One region of the Paenibacillus apis genome, then DNA from elsewhere that is predicted to be linked to it. Evidence: riboswitches for the same ligand, from Rfam matches in the RefSeq annotation. Region 1 holds a riboswitch; each other region holds the start of a gene.

Region 1 (8,055 bases):
ATAACGAGACTGCTGCCGAACCGCTCAAGAATGCGCGGAATGCAGCGGCTGGCGCACTGCGGAACCTGAATCCGCGGACGACAGCCGAGCGGAAGCTGAGCGCCTTTTTCTATAATGTGGGGTATTCGGACGGGATTGAATTTGCCAATCATCAAGAGATGATGAGCTTTTTGCGGGATAATCGCTTTAAGGTCAATCCTTATGTGAGCTACCATGATGACTTCAGCAGTGTGATGGACACCCTGCACAGCATTGTGGAGACGCGCTCCGGCCTGGACTATCTGATAGACGGGGCTGTCATCAAGCTGACCGATATGCGTACCCGCGAGGTGCTTGGCTATACCGATAAATTCCCGCGCTGGGCTGTCGCGTTCAAATTTGAGGCGGAAGAGACGACGACCGTGCTTGAATCTGTCACCTGGAACGTCGGCCGCACCGGCAAAATCACCCCGCTCGCCAAGGTCGAAGCCGTAGAGCTGGCAGGAGTAACCGTGCAGAATTGCACCCTTAACAATATCGGCGATATCGAACGGAAAAACTTGAAGTTCGCGCTGGGCACACGCGTCTTTATTCGCCGCTCCAACGACGTGATCCCTGAAATTCTCGGTAAGGTAACAGGGGAGCAGGATGGGCAAGAAATCATTTATCCGGAAAGCTGCCCTGCTTGCGGGTTTCCTTTGGAGCAGCGCGGAGCTCACCTGTTCTGCAATAACAGTCTGGATTGCAAGCCGCAAATCGTCAGCCGGATTACGCATTTCGCATCCCGGGACGCCATGGACATTGAGACCTTCAGCGAGAAGACCGCAGAGCAGCTCCATGACGAGCTTCAGGTTCATGAAGCCGCAGACTTGTACACCCTTACCTTCGAGGACTTAATCAAGCTTGACCGATTTGGGGAAAAGAAAGCCAATAATCTGCTGGCTGCCATCGAGCAGAGCAAGGGGCGCGACTTGTCCTCCTTCCTGTATGCACTGGGCATTCCGAATACCGGCAAGTCAACCACCAAGGTGCTTGCGGATCATTTCCGGAGCCTGGCTGCGGTCATGGCGGCTACGGAAGAGGAGCTGGTATCCTTGCCGGATATCGGCGGTATTGTCGCTGAGAGCATCGTGTCCTTCTTCGCGGATCCATTCAATCAGGCGGGAATTCAAAAAATGCTGGAGCTGGGGGTGTCCCCTAAGGAGCCTCAGGCGGCGGCCGCGGTAACCGACTCTTTCTTCTCCGGCAAAACCGTTGTCCTTACCGGTACACTGCACCAGCTTGGCCGCGATGAAGCAACGGCCCGGCTTGAAGCGCTGGGCGCCAAGGTGACGGGGAGCGTCTCCAAGAAGACGGACCTCGTGATTGCTGGCGAAAAGGCAGGCAGCAAGCTGACAAAGGCGCAGGAACTAGGCATTCCCGTCATCGAGGATGAGAATGAATTTATCCGGCTGCTGAACGATAACTAAAATTATTTTTGTACAAATCACATCATGGAGAACAGGTGTCGGATCGGCGAGCTGCTTGCCGTTCTGACTTAAAAGGGAAGGTCGGTGCAATACCGACGCGGTCCCGCCACTGTAACGGAGGAGCAGGCAGCTTAATCAGCCACTGATCTGCATGGATCGGGAAGGCCGCTGCCGAGTGGCGATTCCGGAGCCAGGAGACCTGCCTGTTCTGACAGCACTGCTGTACCTACGGTAGATAGGGAAGTGTTAGATGCACCGTCATAATGCGCTATTATGAAGGCGTCTTTCCCTATGGCTGTTTCAAAGGGAGGACGTCTTTTGTAATTGTTAGAACTATATTAGTTGAACTAAATAACTGCACAAAAAAGGCATAAGTGTAAAGTGTTCTGTAGTAAAAGTTTTCTGAAAGAAAGCTGCTTCGGGAGCATAGGCTCGTCAGCGTTCGCCTTTGCGAGCGGATTTCTACTCTATGATGAGTTAATTCAATCAAGAAATCCGCGAACAACAGCGGTCGTAAGAACACTTTACACGTTGCCTCGTGTGCATAATCATTAGTTCAAGTAAGCGGAGGGGGATTCCAATGACCTTGCAGCAGTTGAAATATATTCTGACCATCGTGAATTGCGGTACGATAAGCGAAGCGGCAAAACGGTTGTATATTTCGCAGCCGAGCTTGTCCAACGCGGTGAAAGAAATCGAGGCGGAGGCCGGTATTGAGATTTTTCTTCGATCGTCCAAAGGAATCGTGCTATCGAGCGATGGAGCGGAGTTTCTATCCTACGCTAGGCAAGTCGTGGAGCAAGCCGAGCTTCTTGAGCAGCGGTACATGAATCGTAAACCCTCAAAGAAGCTGTTCTCGATCTCAACTCAGCATTACGCTTTTTCTGTGCAGGCTTTCGTTGGACTGCTGAAGGAGCTTGACGTGGACGAGTACGAGTGCACGCTGCGCGAGACACGTACCCATGAGATTATCGAAGACGTCCGGAATATGAAAAGCGAGCTCGGGATCATCTATATGAGCGAATTCAACCGTAAGGTGATTCAGAAGATATTAAAAGACAAGGACCTGCGGTTTCATCCGCTGTTCCAAGCGGAAGCGCATGTATTTATCAGCGAGGGGCATCCGCTTGCCTCCAAGTCGCTGCTGGACATCGAAGAATTGGACGACTACCCGTGCTTGGCTTTTGAGCAAGGCGAATATAATTCCTTTTACTTCGCGGAGGAAATACTCAGCACAAGATCGTACAAGAAGAAAATACTGGTCAGTGACCGCGCTACCCTATTCAACCTGCTGATCGGACTCAATGGCTATACCATTAGCTCGGGTGTACTGAATAAGGATCTTAACGGAGAGCAAATCAAATCCGTAAGGCTTCGTACGGACGAGAGTATACAGGTAGGATACATCGTCAATCAGAAGGCAAGCTTGAGCCAGCTGGCTGCCGCCTATGTGACGAAGCTCAAAACCGTCATTACAGACTTCGGATATCCGATTATAAACCAAGAGGATGAGCTCGCCTGAGCCCATCCTCTTGCTTGCTCTTACAGGGTTGCTCTTACTTCTTTGGCTGCTTGGACAAGGTTCTCCAGGCTGGCCCACGTTTCCGTAACACCGCGAGTTTTAAGTCCGCAGTCCGGGTTCACCCATAGCTTGGAGACTTCGATCTTGTCGAGCATGCGGCTTAGCCCTTGTTTAAGCTCGTCGACGCTAGGAATCCGAGGCGAATGGATGTCGTATACGCCGGGGCCGACTTCAGTACGGAAGCCGCATTCGTTAATCGCATCGATGATAGCAAGATCCGAGCGCGACGCTTCGAACGTAATGACATCGGCGTCCATCGCATCGATATCGCGAATGATGTCGCTGAACTGGCTGTAGCACATATGAGTATGAATTTGCGTTTCGGGTTTAACACCGCTGTGCACAAGTCTGAAGGCGGGAATCGCCCAGCTCAAGTATTCGCTCTGCCAGTCTGAATGACGCAATGGAAGCTTTTCTCTTAATGCGGCTTCGTCGATCTGGATCATCTCGATGCCGTTGGCTTCGAGATCGAGCACTTCGTCACGAATCGCAAGACCGATCTGAAGAGCGCTTTCCTTCAGGCTGATATCTTCGCGAGGGAACGACCAGTTCAGGATCGTCACCGGACCCGTCAGCATGCCTTTGACCAGCTTGTTAGTAAGGCTCTTCGCGAACGCTGAATATTCTACAGTAATCGGCTTGCTGCGGCTAATGTCGCCCCATACGATCGGCGGTTTTACGCAGCGTGTTCCGTAAGACTGTACCCAGGCATTCTCCGTGAAGATAAAGCCATCTAAGCATTCGCCAAAGTATTCGACCATGTCGTTGCGCTCGTATTCGCCATGAACAAGGACGTCAATTCCGATTTTTTCCTGCTGTGCAATACATTCTGCGATCCGGTCAAAGTTGAATTGCTTATATTGTTGCTCAGTGATGTTGCCTTTCTTAAAGGCTGCACGATTTGCGCGGACATCAGCCGTCTGCGGGAACGAGCCAATCGTCGTCGTAGGTAGCGGCGGCAGCTTGAATTTTGCTTTCTGAATTGCTTCTCGCTCGGCGAAGTCGGGAAGTCTCGTGAAGTCGGCCTCCGTCAATTCCGCCACTCTCTTCTGTACCGAGTTGTCGTTTGAGAGGCGCGATGCACTGAAGAGCTTCTCATTCTCCGTATAAAAAGCGGAGGCTTCAGGGCTCGCCTGCTCCAGGATCGACTTGAGCTCTGCAAGCTCGCGCAGCTTTTCCTCCGCGAACGCGAAATATTGCTTATTTTGCTCCGGCAGTTTCTTTTCGTGCTTAATCGTGTATGGGACATGAAGCAGCGAGCATGAAGTGCCGAGCACGACTTGGCTTGCATACTTGCCGATCTCGCGAACGAGGGCAATTGTCTGCTTGTATTGGTTCTTCCAGATGTTCTTGCCGTTGATTACACCAGCGAACAGTACCTTGTCGCTTGCGAAGCCATGCTTGCTCACGAGGTCCAAAGACTGCTTGCCCTCGACGAAGTCGATGCCGATTCCGTCGAACGGCAGCGCTTGAAGCGCCTGATAGCAGTCGCGAATGTCTCCAAAATACGTTTGCAAGACAACCTTTACGCTGCCTTTGGCGGATAAGATCCCCTTATAAAGCTCCGTGAACAGCGCGATATCTTCCGCAGTCAAATCCGTTACCAATGCAGGCTCATCCAGTTGAAACCATGCTGCGCCAAGCGTGTTCAATTGGTTCAGGATAGCCGTATAAGCCTCGATTACCGCAGGCACGAAATCTTTTGCGTTCTTCGAGCCTGTGAATCTCGCAAGCTTGAGCAGAGTGAATGGTCCGATCAGCACAGGCTTGGTTGCGATGCCAAGCTGCTTTGCTTCCGTAAATTCGTCGAACAGCTTCGATCCGGTCAAACGGATGCTTGTCGCATCGTCGATTTCGGGCACCATATAGTGATAGTTCGTGTTGAACCATTTTTTCATCGCCAGCGCTTTAACGTCGCCTTTGTCGCCTTGATAGCCTCTCGCCATTGCAAAGTATGTCTCCAGCGGGCTTAGGCCGAGCGCTTGGTATCTTTGCGGAATGATTCCAAGCAAGCAAGCCGTGTCGAGCAGTCCGTCGTAGAAGGAAAAATCGTTGGACGGAATGAAATCGACGCCGTTCTCCTGCTGAAGCTTCCAGTGCGCCGATCTAAGCTGAGCCGCCGTCTGCTGCAGTTCTTCGACGGGAAGCACGCCTTTGAAGTATTTTTCGGATGCAAATTTAAGCTCTCTGAGCGCGCCGACTCGTGGATAACCGATAATGGATGTTTTCAATGGTAACAGCTCCTTGCTGAATAGTTGGTTTTAGTATAGAGTGCGGAAGCTGCTATCGGGAAACATAAAAAAGCTATGCCCTGGCATAGCTTTTTTCTATGGTCCAGTATTGCAATGATACGCCCTTACTTAAAAGTGATACATGTCATTGAAATTTCCGCGGGGTTCCTTTCATGATAGGTAAGGGTTTGGGGAAGGCGCAGTCTTTCCGGCAATCATGAACCACACTGATATGAAAGATGGAATGCATAATGAATCAGCACGCAATACAGTGGAAACCGTCGCGTTTTAATGCGCAGAGCGGAGAAGATGCAGGAGGAGTAGTGCTGTACAACAGCTATACTGGAGCGATCGCTTCCTTTTCTCCTGAAGAACGGACACAGGTTCTGGAATGGCTGCGGCCTGGAATGCCGGCACCGGACCCGGCTCCCCCACTGTACGCGAGTTTGATAGAGCACGGGTTCCTGGTTGAGACAACCGTGGACGAAGAACGCCGCGCTACATTCCTTCACCAATCGATGCATGCACAGGATACGATGCATTTGGTCCTGCTTGTGACGGAGGCGTGCAATTTTCGCTGCACTTACTGTTATGAGAACTTTCCGCGAGCTACCATGCGCCCCGAGGTTATCGAAGGTCTGGAGGCTTATATGAAAGAACGGGCAAGAACCCTGAATCGTTTGACCATTAGCTGGCATGGCGGAGAACCTCTGTTGGCTCCCCATGTGATTGAACGCCTGTCGCGTTCCTTTATGAACTCCTGTGAGGCTAATGGAGCCGTATATGGGGCAGAAATGTCCACGAACGGCTATTATTTAACCAAAGAGCGCTTCGAACAAATGCTGGATTTGCACGTGGAGCGGTTTATGGTCACCCTGGATGGCGAAGCGCAGGTGCACGACAGCCGTCGCGGGCTTCATGGGGGCGGAGGGACATTTGATACGATCCTCCAGAACCTATTAACACTTAAAGAAGTGGATCGTCCGTTTGAAATTAATATTCGCGTTAACTTTGACAATAGTAATCTGGATGCTGTAGAACGCTTCATTCCCATGCTTAAGGAATGGTTTGGAGATGATCCCCGGTTCAAGGTGTATTTCCGTCCAGTCGGCTGTATGGGGGGAGAGAATGACCTGAATTTGCCTGTATGCGACGACCGGACTAAGGACATCAAGATTTGGGAATTCAATGAACGGGCGATTGCAGAGGGGCTTACGGTCAGCAGCTTCATCTCGGATACTTTGCTGCCCACAGGAGCTGTATGCTATGCGGCCAAGCCCAATTCATTGGTGATCGGCTCGGACGGAGTATTGTACAAATGCTCTGTGGCTATGGAACAGGACGACAATCGACTTGGGCATATCCATCAGGATGGAACACTTGAGATCGATTATGACAAGCTGGCCCTCTGGACAACATCGGGTGAGGAGACGGATGAGAAGTGTCAGGCGTGCTTTTTCCGCCCTGCCTGTCAGGGCAACCATTGTCCGTTATATCGAATGCGTACCGGTCAGCGGCCATGCTCTTATGAGAAACGGCAGATCAAAAAAACACTCCGGACCATCTGGCTGCAATCGCAGCAGGAAGAGGAATTTGCCCGAACTTTAGGCTGATGGGCAGCCGCATGAATCCAGGCACACACTTGATCTAGATAAGGAGGTGATCAGCATGAAAGTAATTCGTCCCGCAGCCCAACCGGCTCTTGTCAAAACCGGACGTCTGACTAAGTCAGTCCCAGGCAATTTGAGCTAAATTTCCATCTTTGAATGCCTGCCTTAATCCGATCTGTACAGTTCTTAAGAGCTGTTTTGGGTCGGATTTTTTCTAGATAAAGAAACTATTACTTCTTTGATTCGTTCTATCCATAGAGAACTCTACTAAAATATCTATATTTTGGAGGTAAAGATGAAGGGATCATGGTTGAATAAAGGGCTCATGGTTGTGTTGGCGTCTGCTGTGCTTGCGGGCTGTACCAGCCGTCCTGCACCAGAAGCAGAGCAGACATCCAGCTTAAAGGTTATGTTTTCGGATGAGGGGTACTTCTTCCAGCAATATGGCGATTTATTTGCGATGGAGAAGCCGAACATCGAGATTGAGGTTGTCAGCACAAACCGCATCTATCGCGACAATCAGGATGGCATAGTGGACTATAATAAAGCTTTGGAGGAATTCATAGAGAAAGAACAGCCTGATGTCGTTATGTTAAATACGGAGACCTATGAGAGGATGGCTTCCGAAGGCAAGCTGGCAGAGATGGATACGCTGATCGAACGGGATAAGTATGATACCCAGTCCATTTATCCTGCTCTTATGGAAATCCTCAAGGACAAGGGGGGCGGCAAGCTGTATGGCTTAGCTCCAACCTTCTATGGCAATGTCATTTACTACAATTCTGACTTGTTCGCCAAATATGGCATCGAAGTACCGCATGACGGGATGACCTGGCAGGAGATTCTTGATACGGCTCGGCGCTTTCCTACCGATGGAGACGCGGACACCCGGGTATATGGCTTCGGTACGAATTACGGCATGACGATGGAGCAACTGGCTTCCAACATAGCCGCTACACAAGGCTTGAAGTATATCAATACAGACACCATGCAAGTTACGCTGAACACGGATTCCTGGAAGCAAGTCTATAAGCTGGCTATGGATGCGATAGACTCTCAGGCCATCTATAACCCAGGCGATAATGGGTTCCAGGGGGGATCTATGGAGGATTATTACAAGAGTCAACTGTTCTTGATGGGGCGCATGGCCATGACAGTAGAAGGCCCGTATATGCTTCAAAACC
Region 2 (8,055 bases), on a different contig from region 1:
ATACAGCAGCTGCCGTCATTAATGTGGCGACAAGCAGAGTCAGCAGCTTGGTCCGTTCCACATGAAGCCCGGAATGAGCCGCTTGTTTCTCGCCAAGCGCCAGCAGATTCAAGGAGCGGGCCTGGCTCCACAGGAAGATCAAGCCTGCCAGTAAATATGGAAGCAGGATGGCCGTATACGACCATCCTCGGAGGTTCAAGCTTCCCATTGTCCAGTACATAATTTCATTTATCGTCTTCTTCGACATCGCGGTCAGGAACGACACAATCGCACCTAAAAAGGACTGCATCACTACGCCGGACAGGATCAGGCTTTCCGCAGGAATCTTCCCCTGCTCACGGGCAAGCCAGAGCACAATGCCCAGTGTCAGCGCCCCCGTAGTAAAGGCAACGACCGGAAGCGTGAATATGCCGATCCAGGAGAACTGCCAGCCAAAGAAAATGAGCACCGCAGCTCCGACAGCCGATCCGGAGGATACGCCGAGCGTGAACGGGTCTGCAAGCGGATTGCGCAGCACACCTTGAAACGCAGCTCCCGCTACAGCCAGCGTAGACCCGACCAACAGTCCCAGCAGCACCCGCGGTAAGCGGACCTGCATCACAATCGTCTCCGATGCGGCACTCCATTGCGGTTCTACCATGCTGCCGATCACCGGAATGCGATGAGCAAGAATCGCGGTAATCTCCCGTGCAGGCACGGATACAGAGCCGAAGCCGACACAGATGACCAGCGTAACGCACAGCAGTCCCAAGCCGAGAATACCGTAGCCGGTCAGCTTGGATCTCATGGCTGGATCAGGTCCGGATAAATCGCTGCGGCAACCTGAATCAAGCCTTGAGTCACACGCGGACCCGGACGGCTTAACAGATTGTCATCCAAGCCAACAATACGGTCTTCCTTCACCGCCGTGATTTGCTCCCACCCGCCTCTTGACTTGATGATCTCGGCCAGTGTGCGATTCTTTTCATCTATTACACTTTGCGCATACAGAATGACATCCGGATTCTTTTGAATAATGTTTTCTTCATTGATTTCGCTCCAGCCGGTAATGTCGGAAGCCACGTTCACTCCTCCGGCAAGCGTAATCATTTCATCCATGAATTCACCCTTGCCAACCGTCCAGCCCGTCGAAAATTCGATATATACTTGCTTCTTCTGATCATCCGGTACGGATTGCACCGCATCGGTTACTTTCTTCAACTCGGCTTCCATCCCCGCAATAACTTCCTCTGCGGCTTGTCCGCGGTCTGTGATTTGTCCGACGGTACGGATATTCTCCATGACCTGCTCCACCGTCTTCGGATTGGAACGATACACCTTGATTCCAAGGTCACTAAGACTCTTTACCACGTCCTCACCAACCAGGTTGCCGGCGAGCACCAAGTCAGGCTGGGCTGCGATGACAGCTTCAACATTGATTTGAAACCCGCCCATCCGCGGCTTGTCTTGAACCGCTTCCGGATAATCATCATTATCGGATACCCCTACCACCTGCTCATCCAGACCCAGCGCGAACAACCCTTCGGTCTCGGAAGGCGCAAGAGATACGATGCGCTCTGGCGCAGATTCGAAGGTGAATTCCACTCCGAAGGCATCGGTCACTGTTAACGGATATTCCGTGCTTAATGAGTCAGCAGGTTGTTCATCCGCTGTATTGGATGAAGTCTCGTTTGCAGCATTTTGAACCGCATTTGTTGCGTTATTTGTCGCGGCACTATTGTTCTCCTTGGCACCACAGCCTGTCAGTGCGATCACGAGAGCCAACAGTACCAGCGCCCACATCTGAGTCCATTTCTTCATGATTCGTTCTCTCCCCCATAATCTGTAATGTAGTCAAGAAGTGCCGGAACACGAATAAACGGGACAAAAAAAAGAAAACCCGTCCGCGTTGGGAGGGTCACGTCTTCAAAGAGAGCACGGAGCAAGCCTGAGTCATGTACAGGCAATCCGCTTGCTTTGATAGAACGTTATCCTTTCCTCGAAGGACCGTCTGCTTCCTGCTGGCAGGTCTCCTGACTTCCAGGTTCCGATGAATGCTCGCCTTCCCGTCAAGCAATCTTGCTTGCAGTGGCCTCATGCAGCTTCATCCCTGGTTACAGTGGCGGGACCGTGCCGGACTTCCACCGGCTTCCCTTTTAACCCGAAGACACACGCGAAACGTCGGCTTCAGGACCAAACAGGTATATTATTCGATTCTCGTTCAGACCTTTCTTTCTCTATTGGATTATAGGGGAAAAGCTATAAAGACACAATACTGTGAATACCTGCGCTGAATACTGCGCTGATTAGCCCAGCGACAAATCCGCTCCCAGAACACCGACGACTGCCCCGCCCTTTGTGATGGGTACCGATAGTGTAATACAGCGCTGTTTCGTAATCGCCGATACATATACATCCGATATGACAGCACTTCCCTTCATAGCCTGCCGAAACCATTCCCTGCCCTTAGCATTCAGCAATCCTGCCTCCGGGATGGAGACAACAAAGGTTCCGTCCGCACGATTGGTCCAGGCCGCCTCCAACCCAGCTTCCCTGGCTAACAAAGACTTTAGCGCTGTATGATGTGCATCAATACTCATCTCCTCATACAGACCGCTGGCCGCTTCAGCATGCAGCTTGTCCGCGAAGGCTTGTCCGATCTCCTCCACATAAGCTGAGGTCAATCCTGTGTCCTGCTGATCAAGAACTCCCCGAACAGTATCCAGAGAAGATAAGAGCTCATCCTGGGCAAGATGAAGCCCTGCGGCTACCGACTTCAGCCGGGAGATATGTACTCGCTGAGAATCCATGCGCTGCAGCGCCCCGTCAACATGGATGATATTGCTTTGAAGCACCTGATGTACTTCTTGCATCATAACCTTCATATTACGAGTCATTTCCGACTGCTCCATGCTGAGACGTCCTGTCTCCGCAACGTGTTCGTTCACAGAGGCAATCTCCTCGGAAATATATCGAATATCGTCCCCCATGGATCTCAACAACGCCACCCCGTCCATAGCCGAGGATTGCCCCTGCTTGATCGTATCCTTCACCCGGGATACTTCATTAGAGATCTGGCGAAACAACGGAGCCGAATTGCCGATTGCAGCTGTACTCTGTTCAGCCAATTGCCGCATCCGGCTTGCCACCACATCGAAGCCTCTGCCCTGCTCTCCCAATCTCGCTGCTTCAATGGACGCATTTAAAGCGAGTAAGGATACCTCGCCTGCAATTCCCTCTAATTCCTCATACAGCTTATTTAACTGATGTGTATTGTTCTCAAGATCACCCAATGGACCGGAAATGGACTGCTGCGATTCTGCCAGCGAGCGGATCGTACCATCAGCCTCAGCTAATGACTTTGTAATACGCGATGCTTCCTGAAGTGTCTTGTCGCTCCGAAGATGCAGCTGTTCAGCCGCATCCTGAATTCGCTGTGCGGAGGAAGCGACCTCCTGGACCACAGCCAGGCTTTCCTGCATTTGCTCCAAAGAACGCTCACTACCTGCCTTTAAGCCCAAGTCCAGTGCAGAAGAAAGCTCCGACAGCTCTTGAAGCTGCTCCATGCTTTCATCCACTTCACTAACCGCCGCCTGCAGACGATCCGCAGCAACTAACGATTCTCGGGCGATCTTCTCCCAAACCGGAGAAACCTCCTCGTGTTTATTCTTGACTGCTGATTGAAATCGGAACATAGCTCCACTCCGTTCTATAATGTCAATTTATCTAACATTATAAAATAGAAACCTGGCTATAGACAGTATTTTCTGCGGAATAAAGAGTAGTTTTTAGCGAAAATAAACAAATAAGCTCAAAAACATAACATGATAAGTTATGTTTTTGAGCTTTTAATCGGCTGGAATCGGAATTAATACTCATTTCCTCTCACATAGCCAGATATGTCTTCTGAAGCTCCCCTTGTCGAGGGATGCATGATCAATAGCATGCAAGCCGCATCCAGGGAGCAAGTCTGCAATCTCCTCCGTAGTTACAATTACAGCTCTTGAACTGATCTGCCCCAAGCGGGTCAGCATCCTCAACTTATCGCCTTCCGGCAGGACAGAGCATAAATTGTAAGGCATATCCAGAATCGCAGCGTCATAGTGTTCACGCACTTCGTTCATATCCCCAAGCTTCACCAAAGCAGCAGGGTCATGGCCGAAAAAGCTGAGATTTCTCCGCGCACCTTGTACGGCAAGCGGATTTATATCTACACCTACAATATCAATTCCCATCGATAAGGCCTCGATCATGACATTGCCCATCCCGCAGCAGGGATCAATCACCTTGATTCCCTCCAGCTCTGGCACTGCGATATTGACTAAAGAGCGGGCGACGGTAGCGGACAGACCCGTTGAATAATTGCTTGGCTTATGCTTATGAGAAAGCCAAGGGCGAAGCCCCTGCCGGCATATGCCTAGCTGCCATCCCTCTTCAGAAGCAAGCAATCCAAACAATAGATCAGGCGACTTCATTTCAGCCTTACCCCGTATTCTCCGGCCAACAAGGCGTTCCATTTCCCGCTGTTCCTCATAGCTTCGCATTTCTCCGCATTTCAGATACATGATCTTGAAGCTGCGCCCGTTCAGCGTAAGATGTCCTACTTGCTCCAGCAGCTCTTCTAAGGTTGGGGTCTGCATCCCGATATCGACCCGCATGGATATAAACGGGCTCCGATCCGAGTCAATTCTCTTGAGACTCTGAATGTAATTCCTCGATCCGCTTCGAGCTTCGAACCTGCTGCTAAACAGCGTACGATTTGCACCTGTTTCAAATAAAGACGACAGTTCCAGCCTGCATAGATCGCGCTCGCTCTCATGGCAAGCATAGGGATAGATGCAGACTCCTGTACGCCAATGCTCTCCCAATTCATAATCCGTTATTTCAAAGCTGCTCTTCATTAGATTCATTCCTCTTGCATTTCCGTCAAATGGGCCCAATACCGCTTGGGCATATGGGATAAACGAGCGCGGTGATTGATACGTTCTTGAATGGCAACCGTATCATAGAATCGCTTCCATAACCGCCGATAACCCTCTTCTTTCTCGTCAGCTTCCGGTATGGAAATTTCGTCCGCATTCAGCATCATCAGTCTCTCTTCTGGCCGCGCATCATGGCGATACATCAAGGCCTCGCCATGATTCTTATCATAAATCAAAAAAGTATCGCCTGCAAAACGCTGGCAGAAGTGCCCTGCAATCAAGGGAAGCACCCGATTTTTCGGCTCAATCACCGCTACCAGTACATCATCATGGATCGAGAAGCGAACAAACCCCATAAAAGCATGGCTTTCCGTCTTCAAATGACGCACAGCCTTGTTCAATTGATGGATCGAGGGCTCGGTCAGCATTTGCATCACTCGTCCCCCAACGCGGAAGCCGATCCGCAAGAAGCGGTAAATCAGCAGCTCCTTCTGAGGGGCACAAGTAAGAAAGCCGCAACGAATCAAATCCTGAGCTTGCGGAGAAATATTGCGCGCAATGGAGTTGTAGACCCGTTCCGCCTTTGCCTGACACGTCGCCACTGTCCGCGGGGCAAACAGAACAGCCTGCGGCTCCTCCGCAGAGCTAATATCGGCCAGTTCTTCCTTGCGTTCATAGCTCTCGAAGACGCAAGTCAGCAACCCGTCAAAGGTGCCGTCATAGATATACGACACTCCAGTTGTCCAACTCACGGCAACAACACTTCCTTGCCCGCCCCGCCAGCAAGCTCCTCATCACTGAACAAGGATAACTGCTCGACTTGCGGGCTCGGCAAATACATGCTGTATTCCCGCTTGGAGATCAGCGATCGGAGAATGGTGCTCTCATTGACCTTCAAGCCTTCCAGCCGCCGGCCCGAGCAGGTGATGAAGTATTGCGCGCGCTTTAGGACAACGCCCAGCTTCTTCAAGCCATGGAAGTCGATTCGTCCTGCCTTTCTGGCTGTAACGATCCGCTTTGCGCTGCGGATTCCGATGCCCGGTACGCGAACCAGCTTGTCATAAGGAGCCGTATTCACTTCAACCGGAAATTGATCGATATGATTCATCGCCCAGTTGCACTTCGGGTCCATGAACGGATTGAAATTCGGCGCCCCTTCATCCAGCAGTTCCTTCGCTTCAAAGCCGTAGAACCGCAGCAGCCAGTCCGCCTGATACAGACGATGCTCGCGTAATAACGGCGGCTTGCTGTCCAGTGCAGGCAGCAGCGAATCTTCCATGACAGGCGTATACGCCGAGAAATAAACCCTTTTCAACTGAAACTTCTTGTATAAGGATTCGGTGAGCGTGATGATCCTCAAATCACTGTCAGGCGTTGCTCCGACAATCATCTGGGTGCTTTGCCCGCCGGGAACAAAGCGCGGCGCATGGCGGTATTTCACCAAATCGGAGCTATTCTCCTGAATGCCTTGACGAATTGCCGACATCGGCTTCAGAATCGATTCTTTGGATTTGTCAGGCGCAAGAAGACGCAAGCTGTCCTGTGTAGGAAGCTCGATATTGACGCTCATCCGGTCAGCCAGCAATCCTAAGCGGGTGATCAGCTCAGGGGCCGCTCCGGGAATGGCCTTCACGTGGATATAGCCGTTAAAGCGATGGGTGTACCGCAGCAGCTCCAGCACCTTAATCAATTGCTCGGTCGTATAATCAGGGTTCCGCATGATACCGGAGCTGAGGAACAAACCCTCAATATAATTGCGGCGATAAAAATTCATCGTCAGATCGGCAAGCTCTTCCGGCGTAAACATGGCCCGTCTCGTATCATTGGAGCGCCGATTGACGCAATATTTACAGTCAAAAATACAGCTATTGCTCATTAACACCTTAAGCAGAGAAATGCAGCGTCCATCCGCTGCGAAGCTGTGGCAAATGCCGCACCCCGCCGTATTACCGGTACCGCCTGGCGTATTTCCCCGCTCTACCCCGCTGGAGGAACAAGACACATCATATTTGGCCGAATCGCTCAAGATGGTCAGCTTGTCATAAACATCCATCATCACAGCCTCCCTTTTGTTCTCATTTTAATACGAACGTATGTTCTAGTCAATTTGTGAGAAGGGTTAGCTGTGACCTTTTCGTGTCAATTTTACGTTGGTAAAAGAACCGCCTCACCATCCGGCATGCTCTTCAACCGCAAAATCTCGCCCGGAGCGATCTTGAAATCAGGATCATGAAAGTCACGGCCGCCGGCCAGTCTTCCTGCAAGCAGCGAAATTACCCCTCCATGAGTAACGATCAGGACAGGCGCAGGCAAGGAAGCATTCTCTTCATTCAGAAAGAGATCAGTTGCATTCTTCCGAAGCTCACTGCAGAATTCCGCAACTCTGGACTCAAATTGTCCCCAGGACTCCCCGCCAGGCGGCACCTGCGAGGCTGGATCATCAATCCATTCCCGGTAAGCCTTGTAACCCCTCAATTCCTCATAGGTTTTCCCTTCCCAGGCTCCAAAATTCAACTCGCGGATTCGGGCATCATAATACGCAACCGAAGCCAGATCAGGACGAATGCGGGCCAGCGTCTCACGGCAGCGCAGCAAATCGCTGCAATAAACCTTGCTGAATTGGATCCCCGCTAATTTAGCCGGGAGCTGCGCAAGTGCTGCCTCTTCACCAGACAGCAGCTTAAGATCACTGTGCCCCTGATAGCGCCGACTCCGGTTCCACTCCGTATATCCATGACGGATCAACCACCATTCCATATGCTTCAGCACCTCCATTTACGGACAGGATCTAGGGATAAAAGCGAACTACCACGCCACACCGGCCCAGGATAGCATAAATTGCAGGGCTGCAGCGATCACCACAAAGGCCCCGGAGACAGCCATCAGTAATGCTCCGGTCTTGGGAATATCATGAGGCTCAAGCTCTCTGCGCTTCTCTCCCATATAAGCCCTGAACGAAGTCTGTCCCCCATAGCTGTTCTCGCCGCCCAGCCGGATGCCCAAGGCGCCAGCCACAGCGGACTCCGGGTAGCCGCTGTTCGGGCTGGGATGCTTGGATGCATCACGCCGTACCGCCCTCCAGGCCTCCCGCGCCTTCAGGCGCAGACAGGCCGCTGCTGCGACAAGCATAAGAGCCGTTAATCGCGCAGGGATG
Region 3 (8,055 bases), on a different contig from region 1:
TTATGTGCAGAATTGGCCGTAGTTTATCCGATATTTCGTATAAAAGGTGCTTTTTCAAGGTAATCAGGCAGGACTTATACGATATTTCGCGCAAATCCTTCCATTCAAAAAAGTCTAAATATAGAATTAATTGTCAATATAAAGCCTCCAATCAATCCAATCAGCCCCCAGTTTTGCATAGGAATAAAATAAAAGCTATGCAGAACTCCCAATCGATATTGTTGCCCCGTCTCTTGATCAACCAGCACTTTGTTCGAGTCAGCGTTAAGCTTCTTCCCTAAATGCCACACGATAACTCCTCCAACAATTAGGCTGAAGGCCAGTGGCAGCTGAGCATCAATCCTAGAAGTGTCAAACTCAAATAGATTGAAAACAATGGTGATTACAGCAAAAACCGCCGCTGGAATGAAAATACTTAAAAAGCCTAAGCCTCTCCAAAAAATCACGCACTCTCCCCCTTTCCTTGTTGTATAAAAACGAGATTCCATTTTTCTATTATTATTTCGACATAATCATATTTTTCTTTATAGCAGATTACGTCGTATTATGTATTCCCTCCTCTAGAGCAATGAGCTGCGATGTATGACAGGAGCTTGAAACACTGTACTAAAAAACGCGGCCCCAAAAACCTCGGAGGCCACGCCCTGCTTGAGTCTTGATGTGTCATTAGGTTAAAATAAATACAGCCATTTTATTCTCATTATGCTCATAATGGGCAATTCAAGTATGAGCCATCTTTGATTTTTTCTATTCCCAAATGACTATACCAGATTTTCGCAACTGTTCTTTTTTTGTGAAAATCTTTCCTTATTTTTTCGCTCCAATGTACTTTTTTTTCCACCAGCTGGGCTACACTAGCCCAACTCCCCCAGCTTCTCCTGAACCGAACGCAGCTTCTGGGCGGACGAGCCTGCCTTATCCCGGCGGTCGTCAATCTTAAGCGAGGTCGATACCCGCTGGGCTCCGGAATGGAACGGGGCTTCGTGAATGGCACGGACGGCGGAGAAAATATCGTCCAGCGATCCTTCTATAATGGTGCTCATTGAGGTCAGTGTAAAGGTAATCCCCGGCTGCTGCTCCAGCACCTTCTGGAGATCAGCCACATAGCTGCTGAGACTGGTTGAGCCTGTACCGATCGGAATGACGGTCACTTCGGCAATGGCCACTTGAATCCCTCCTCTTTTCTGAAAGCTCTGCTTCTTCTCCCTTCATTGTATCACGCAAGGACAGATACCATCTAATCTGATTTAACCTGACCTGATCCAATCTCGTTTCATTTCATCTCATCATAATCTCATCTAATCTCGTCGAATATAAACGTCCATTTTAAAATCATGGATCACTCATAATCATGGAAACAGTTTCCAATATTTCTACAATTTCTTCATAAACTCTCGGCGCCGCATCCCTCTTGCTTTCTCATTTTTTTCAATGGATTTTCATAGTGAAGTGGGCCATTAGTCCGTTTACAAACACTACATCTTGGGCTATTCTTAGAAACATCAACCAAATATAGTATCCAGAGAGGTGTTCCGGCAATATCTATTACCGGAGCTTAATAGGGAAACGCGGTGCAAATCCGCTGCGGTCCCGCCACTGTAACCGGAGAGCTTGGCAACACGATTTGAATCGGTCTTGATGCGATCAAGGCTGAAAATCATGAATTCCCAAGTGAACCTGCATCGTCCTGATGCCCCATCGGCTAATCTGCAGCAATGCTATATGCAGCAATGCTATATGCAGCAATGCCACTGCAGCATGCGTGAGTAACGCTTAGCGGGAAGGCGCCGAACGGGCCGGAAGCCAGGAGACCTGCCTCTTTGCAGTTTGACACCGTTATGACCCTGCGAGGAACAGGACAAGGTGTCCGATAACCGCGAATACATACACATCATTGCTTTGCCGTTATGGCAAGCTGTTCAGCTGCGGAAATGGGCATCATTTGATCGATACGGGGTCAAAAAGATGCCTTTTTATTTTTATATTATCGGGTCGGAGGGAAATGAGGATGGCACTATTAAATCACGCCAGTCACGGTTTGGAACAAATGCTGGATGAGGTCATTCAGCTCGGAGAAGAGATTGTCTCGTCCAGCAATCTTGAAGTGCTGCGCGAGAATGCGAATTTGAACGGGGAGAGCTTCTCCGGCAAAATGAGTAAGCTTGGGAGTGAATATGCGAAATGGTATGCGAACCATTTTGTAATGCCGCCGCGCGTTGTTCAAGCGATCCGCGATAATGTCGTTTATGTCCACGACCTGGATCAATATGCGATTGGAACAACCAACTGCATTTTCATTCCGTTCGAGCGTCTGCTCCGCGAAGGCTTTAACACCGGAAACGGCAGCGTTCGTCCGCCGAATTCCATCATGACCGCGATGGCGCTTGTAGCGATTATTTTCCAATCTCAGCAAAATGCCCAATACGGCGGTGTATCGGCGAATAAGCTGGATCATGATCTGGCTCCTTATGTAGCCAAGTCCTTCAGTAAATACTTCCGTAAGGGACTGGAATATTTCGAAGAAGGCGAATTTACGGACGAGCTTGGCGAAGTCCATATGGGCCGTGCCGACCTGAAAGAACAATATCCTAGAACATTCAAATATGCCATGAAAGAGACCGAGGCTGAGGCGCTGCAGGGCGCAGAGAGTCTGGTCCATAACCTGAATACGATGTCCAGCCGGGCCGGTGGACAGATCCCTTTTACAAGCATCAACTATGGGACATGCACTTCACCGGAAGGACAGCTGGTTATCCAGGCTCTTCTGACGGCGACAATGCGCGGACTGGGCAACGGCGAGACGCCGGTATTCCCAATCCAGATCTTCAAGTGCAAGCAGGGAGTTAACCAGAATCCGGGCGAACCGAACTATGAGTTGTTCCTGAAGGCGGCAGAATGCTCGGCCAAAAGACTCTACCCTAACTTCGCTAATCTGGATGCCCCGCTCAATTTGGCTTACTATAATCCCGCTAACCCGGACACTGAATTTGCAACCATGGGATGCCGTACCCGCGTGCTGAGCGATCGATTCGGGCGTAACCATCTGTCCGGCAAAGGAAACCTGTCCTTCAATACGCTGAACCTGGTGAAGCTCGGACTGGAGCACGGTATCGCGCTTGGACGCCGCCGGACAGCCGATGAACGCGGCTTCTACAAGGAATTAGAGCATTATATGGATATTGCCCTGGAGGGATTGCTTCATCGCTTCCAAATCCAGGCCTCACAAAAGGCAAAAGCCTCGGACTTCATGATGCGTGAAGGCGTCTGGGAAGGCGGAGAACAGCTTGCACCCGACGATCAGGTCCGCGATTTGATCAAGCATGGCAGCTTGTCCATCGGATTCATCGGCATGGCGGAATGCATGAAGGCGATGTACGGCAAGCATCATGGCGAAGACGAGGAAGTTTACAAGAAGGCACTGGAAATCGTCGCCTTTATGCGGGCTTACTGCGACCGTCAGAGCGATCTTCATAATCTGAATATTACCCTGTTCGCCACGCCGGCGGAAGGATTGTCAGGCAAGTTTACGAAGCGCGACCGTGCAACGTATGGCAAGGTTCCGGGTATCGTCGATCGTGAATATTATACAAATTCGTTCCATATTCCGGTCTATTACCCTATCAGCGCAGCCAAGAAGATTTCATTGGAAGCCGAGTTCCACGAATTGTGTAATGCCGGCGCGATCTCTTATATCGAGTTGAACGGTAACGCCCGCAGCAATCCGGAGGCTTTCCTGAAAATCATTCAATATGCGCTGTCCCAAAATGTCAGCTATTTCAGCATTAACCATCCGATCGACCGCTGCTCGGCTTGCGGATTCGAAGGGATTATCGGAGCGAACTGCCCTTCCTGCGGAAAGCACGAGAATGAGGTTCATATCCGCCGTCTTCGCCGGGTAACCGGCTACCTGACCGGTGATTACCAGACTCGCTTCAATGCAGCCAAGCAAGCAGAGGTCCGGGACCGCGTTAAGCACCAAGCATGAATATCTGCGGCTACTATCCCGAGAGCATCAACGAAGGCGAAGGACTGCGGGCAGCCATCTTTATCAGCGGCTGTAGACACTACTGTAAAGGCTGCTTCAGCGTCGCTACCTGGAACTTCGATTATGGCGAGGAATTGACAGAGGTTAAAGAACAGGAAATTATTAATGACATTAAGAATAATCCGTTACTCAGCGGGCTGACGATTCTCGGCGGGGATCCGTTCTTCTCTGCGGCTGAGGTCAGCGGCTTCATCGATCGGCTGCGCGCCCAGGCTGGAGAGATTCCGATCTGGATTTATAGCGGGTATACCTACGAGGAATTGATTGCAGATAAAAATGCTGCCGAGTACGGCTTGCTGGCACGCTGCCAGGTACTGGTGGATGGCCGCTTTGTTCTGGAGCTTCGGGATCCCTCCCTGCTCTATCGCGGCAGCTCCAATCAACGGCTCATTGATATTCCGAGCAGCCTGGCGGAAGACAGAGTTGTGCTGTGGGAGCCGGCGCTCTCCTTTCAATAAATTGCAGAACATAAAGCAAAAAGCGGAGGGCTGTCCCGAAAGGTCGTCAAATTAAATGCCCAGCGTTGCCGGACTTTTGTACGAAATATCAGCCACCCTCGCTTCGGTGGACGGTTCCATGGCGGAGTTTTGTATGAAAAGTCGCACAACATCCCTCCCGCACCGCCTGAATCCAGGATTTTGAACGAAATATCGTATAAAAGCGTCCGTGAAGCGAGGGGTCGAGGGTAATTTGTATGAAATATCGTTCAAACTCCTCCAGTCGATGGCATCAAGGAGCAGTTATATACGGAAATTCGTACAAAAAGCATTCGCGCCGCGGCCACTTCCTACAAACACAAAAAAAGCCGAATGGAAAATATCACCTTTTCCTTCCGGCTTTTTGTGTTTAGAGACTTACTGGGACAGCCCCACCGCTTTTTTTTGCTATGTTCAAAGCTCTGGCTTACGTCGGCTTACGTGCAGTAATCATAAAACGATGCTCCCGGCTCGTGACTTTTCCGTCCCTTTGCAGCCGATTCTGTAATCTCATCAGCTGCGGATAACAACGTTCTACCGTGAAGCCCGGGAATTCCCACTCTATGATCCTGGCAAATTGCACAAGCGCCCCGATGTCCAGAAAGGTCAGTTCCGGAAAGTATTCCTCCTGTTTTAGAATCGAAAAGCCATGTTGTTCAAGCTCCTGCACTGTATTGTAAAGGTTGAATCCGGGATCCGTATGCGAAGCATCCTCTCCCAGCAGAAACCGGGACAGCTCCCGGTTGTTTTGTCCGCCCACCTGCTGAGTAAGGAACACACCTCCCGGCTTGAGAATTCGCCGTACCTCCGAGATGCAGAACGATTCGTGACGATTGATGACCATATCGAACATTCCGCTCTCGAAGGGCAGCTCTTCATCCTTTTCTACTGCTCTGATCTCAATCCCATAGGCCGGGAGCTTCTTCTTGCATAACTCCACATTCGGCGGATACGCTTCCGTCGCATAGGTGCTCCCTCTTGGAGGCGAGAGCGACAAAAGAAATTCACCGCCTCCGGTACCCATATCAAGCAAGGTCGTCTCATCCTTCATATGTTCAAGCACGGCCTTGCGGTAATTCCAAGGAAGTTCCTGTTCCAACATCCGGCCCGACAGACGGGAGAAGTCCCATCCCTGAAAACCCTGAGCTTCCTCCGCTTCCCAGTAGGCCTTAAGCTGAGCTTGCCCGTTGTGTCCATTCTCATTTCTCTTCATACGATTACCCCTCTCTTGGATTCATGGCTTGATCAAGAGCAGGTGCAGCCGTCCGATAACCTAACTTCCTTCAGCCCGGTACATGTGGTTATCAGCTTGTGCAGGCTGCACCGGGCAGTTACCGAAGAGCATCACATCATCCCTCCTTTAAACTTCACACTATACCTAAACTGGCGGCAATGAACCGTCCTTCGGTCTTTTAAAGACAACAATCACTTCCCTGGACGTCCCTTGACCATAACTTGTATCGAAGCAGGACACGACCTCCCATCCCTCTTCCCCGTACCGATTCAGCTCATCTTCAAAATCATCCTCATCCAGCTTGCCGCCCAAAAAACCGCCGGTCATCATTTTTAAAGTCCGGTATTCCCACTGTATCAAGCTATCTCCTCCGTTTTCCATAGACTTGAAAGTTCAGCCCGTATCCTTTTTCAACGCAGCTTCAATGCTAATAATTCATAGCAACTCGCGCAGCATACGCTCGCGGTTGTTGACGAATTCCTTCATGATGATGAAGTGCTCCGTCTCCTCCAGGGTCGTCTCGGCAATCCCATCAGGAGTCAGTTGATAGATCCGGCTATCCGGATAAGCCATTAGAATGGGCGAATGCGTTGAGATAATGAACTGCGAACGCTTGCCGATCAGCTCATGAATACGAGAGAGCATCGCCATCTGCCGAAACGGAGAAAGCGCGGCCTCGGGCTCATCGAGAATATAGAGGCCATGCCCGCTGAACCGGTTCATGAAGGCTGCAAAAAATGATTCGCCGTGCGACATTTCATGAAGCGATTTTCCTCCATAGGAATCAATGATAGGAGGCGCAAAGCTATTTTCCCGGTCTAATATATCAATTTCCGTCGCCAGGTTATAATAGCTCTCCGCCCGGAAGAAAAAGCCGTCCTTCGGCCGAGCCGCTCCGCGAGAAGGGCGCAAATATTTATACAGCTCGGAATGAGTCGCCGCGGTAGAGAACGTGAAGTTCAGTGTTCCGCCTTCCGGATTAAACCCCAGCGCCACGGCAACAGCCTCCAGCAGGGTGGATTTGCCCATGCCGTTCTCCCCTACGATATAGGTCACCTTAGGGTGAAAATCAAGACGGTCCAGACGAGACACCGCCGGAAGATCAAACGGATATTGCCGGAACGTAGGCACCTCGTCACGCAGCAGAATCATGCTCCGCAAATAGCTCTGCGCCTCATACAAGCTCACTGCGTGTCCTCCCCCTCTTCCTCAAAATGTCCCTGATGCAGCTCCTTATAAAATCCGCCCTGGCGCAGCAATGCCTCATGGTCCCCTTGCTCAATCAGCTTGCCGCCCTGCAACACCAGGATTTTGTCTGCCTGCCGAATCGTATTCAGCCGGTGAGCAATGACGAAGCTCGTCCGGCCCTGCATCAAGCGCTGCAAGCCCTCCTGGATCTTCAGCTCTGTCACCGTATCAATACTGCTTGTCGCCTCGTCCAGAACAAGGACGGACGGATTAGCCAGCATCGCCCGGGCAATGGCAAGCAACTGCTTCTGTCCCTGACTGATACCATCTCCTCCGACGCCAAGCCGTTTGTCATAGCCTTCCGCCAGCCTCGTGATGAAAGAGTGCGCATTCGCCAGCTTGGCGGCTTCCTCCACTTCTTCATCCGTAGCATCCAGACGGCCATAACGGATATTCTCGCGAATCGTACCTGCAAACAGGAAGGAATCCTGCAGGACAAAGGCCATATGTCCGCGCAGGCTGTCTCGCGTAATCTTCGACAGGTCATAGCCGTCCAGTGTAATGACACCCTTTGTAGGCTCGTAAAAGCGGGACAACAGCTGAATCAGCGTCGTCTTGCCTGCGCCGGTCGGGCCGACAAGCGCAATCATCTGCCCGGGCTCAGCGCGAAAGCTGATATTTTCCAAAATATCATCATCCCGTTCCTCATCGTAAGAGAAGCTGACTTCCCGGAATTCCACAGCCCCTTCTACCTCGCGCAGCACCTTGGCTCCGGACTCATCGCGGGATTCCTCCGGCTCATCCATTACTTCAAATACACGCTCCGCACCCGCGATGGCCGATAGCAGCGTATTCCATTGGTTCGCCAGATCGTTCAACGGACGGGTGAATTGCCGGGCATATTCGACAAACACGATAATCACACCAACCGTCACCTGACCATGAATAGCCAAAATTCCCCCAATGCCGGCGACGAGTGCGAAGCTGAGGTTATTCAGGGCATTCATCAGCTTGGGAATGAAGCCGGAGATCGCCTGCGCCCAGAAGCCGGATTCCCGGATGGCGGCGTTGCGCTGCCGGAACTCGCCAATCACCCGCTCCTCGCGGGAGAA

What was found. Region 1 has a riboswitch for cobalamin ahead of KI362_RS08570 (LysR family transcriptional regulator). Riboswitches for the same ligand answer to the same signal wherever they lie in the genome.
Region 2: another riboswitch for cobalamin. It lies ahead of KI362_RS24335 (ABC transporter substrate-binding protein); the one in region 1 lies ahead of KI362_RS08570 (LysR family transcriptional regulator).
Region 3: another riboswitch for cobalamin. It lies ahead of KI362_RS19030 (anaerobic ribonucleoside triphosphate reductase); the one in region 1 lies ahead of KI362_RS08570 (LysR family transcriptional regulator).

What each region holds. Positions count from the first base shown of each region.
Region 1 is NZ_BORS01000005.1:3,434-11,488, reverse strand. It holds gene ligA (NAD-dependent DNA ligase LigA) at 1-1,448, shown strand, start outside; cobalamin riboswitch at 1,465-1,669, shown strand; gene KI362_RS08570 (LysR family transcriptional regulator) at 2,029-2,970, shown strand; gene metE (5-methyltetrahydropteroyltriglutamate--homocysteine S-methyltransferase) at 2,991-5,261, opposite strand; gene KI362_RS08560 (radical SAM/SPASM domain-containing protein) at 5,513-6,874, shown strand; gene KI362_RS08555 (ABC transporter substrate-binding protein) at 7,167-8,055, shown strand, end outside.
Region 2 is NZ_BORS01000029.1:6,562-14,616, forward strand. It holds gene KI362_RS24330 (FecCD family ABC transporter permease) at 1-787, opposite strand, end outside; gene KI362_RS24335 (ABC transporter substrate-binding protein) at 784-1,800, opposite strand; cobalamin riboswitch at 1,987-2,192, opposite strand; gene KI362_RS24340 (methyl-accepting chemotaxis protein) at 2,286-3,674, opposite strand; gene KI362_RS24345 (TRM11 family SAM-dependent methyltransferase) at 3,855-4,880, opposite strand; gene KI362_RS24350 (TIGR03915 family putative DNA repair protein) at 4,886-5,653, opposite strand; gene KI362_RS24355 (putative DNA modification/repair radical SAM protein) at 5,650-6,954, opposite strand; gene KI362_RS24360 (histidine phosphatase family protein) at 7,047-7,658, opposite strand; gene cbiB (adenosylcobinamide-phosphate synthase CbiB) at 7,707-8,055, opposite strand, start outside.
Region 3 is NZ_BORS01000014.1:51,500-59,554, reverse strand. It holds gene KI362_RS19045 (hypothetical protein) at 105-446, opposite strand; gene KI362_RS19040 (hypothetical protein) at 707-841, opposite strand; gene KI362_RS19035 (MTH1187 family thiamine-binding protein) at 855-1,166, opposite strand; cobalamin riboswitch at 1,509-1,834, shown strand; gene KI362_RS19030 (anaerobic ribonucleoside triphosphate reductase) at 2,009-3,985, shown strand; gene nrdG (anaerobic ribonucleoside-triphosphate reductase activating protein) at 3,982-4,503, shown strand; gene KI362_RS19020 (class I SAM-dependent methyltransferase) at 4,949-5,734, opposite strand; gene KI362_RS19015 (DUF4177 domain-containing protein) at 5,900-6,115, opposite strand; gene KI362_RS19010 (AAA family ATPase) at 6,191-6,907, opposite strand; gene KI362_RS19005 (ABC transporter ATP-binding protein) at 6,940-8,055, opposite strand, start outside.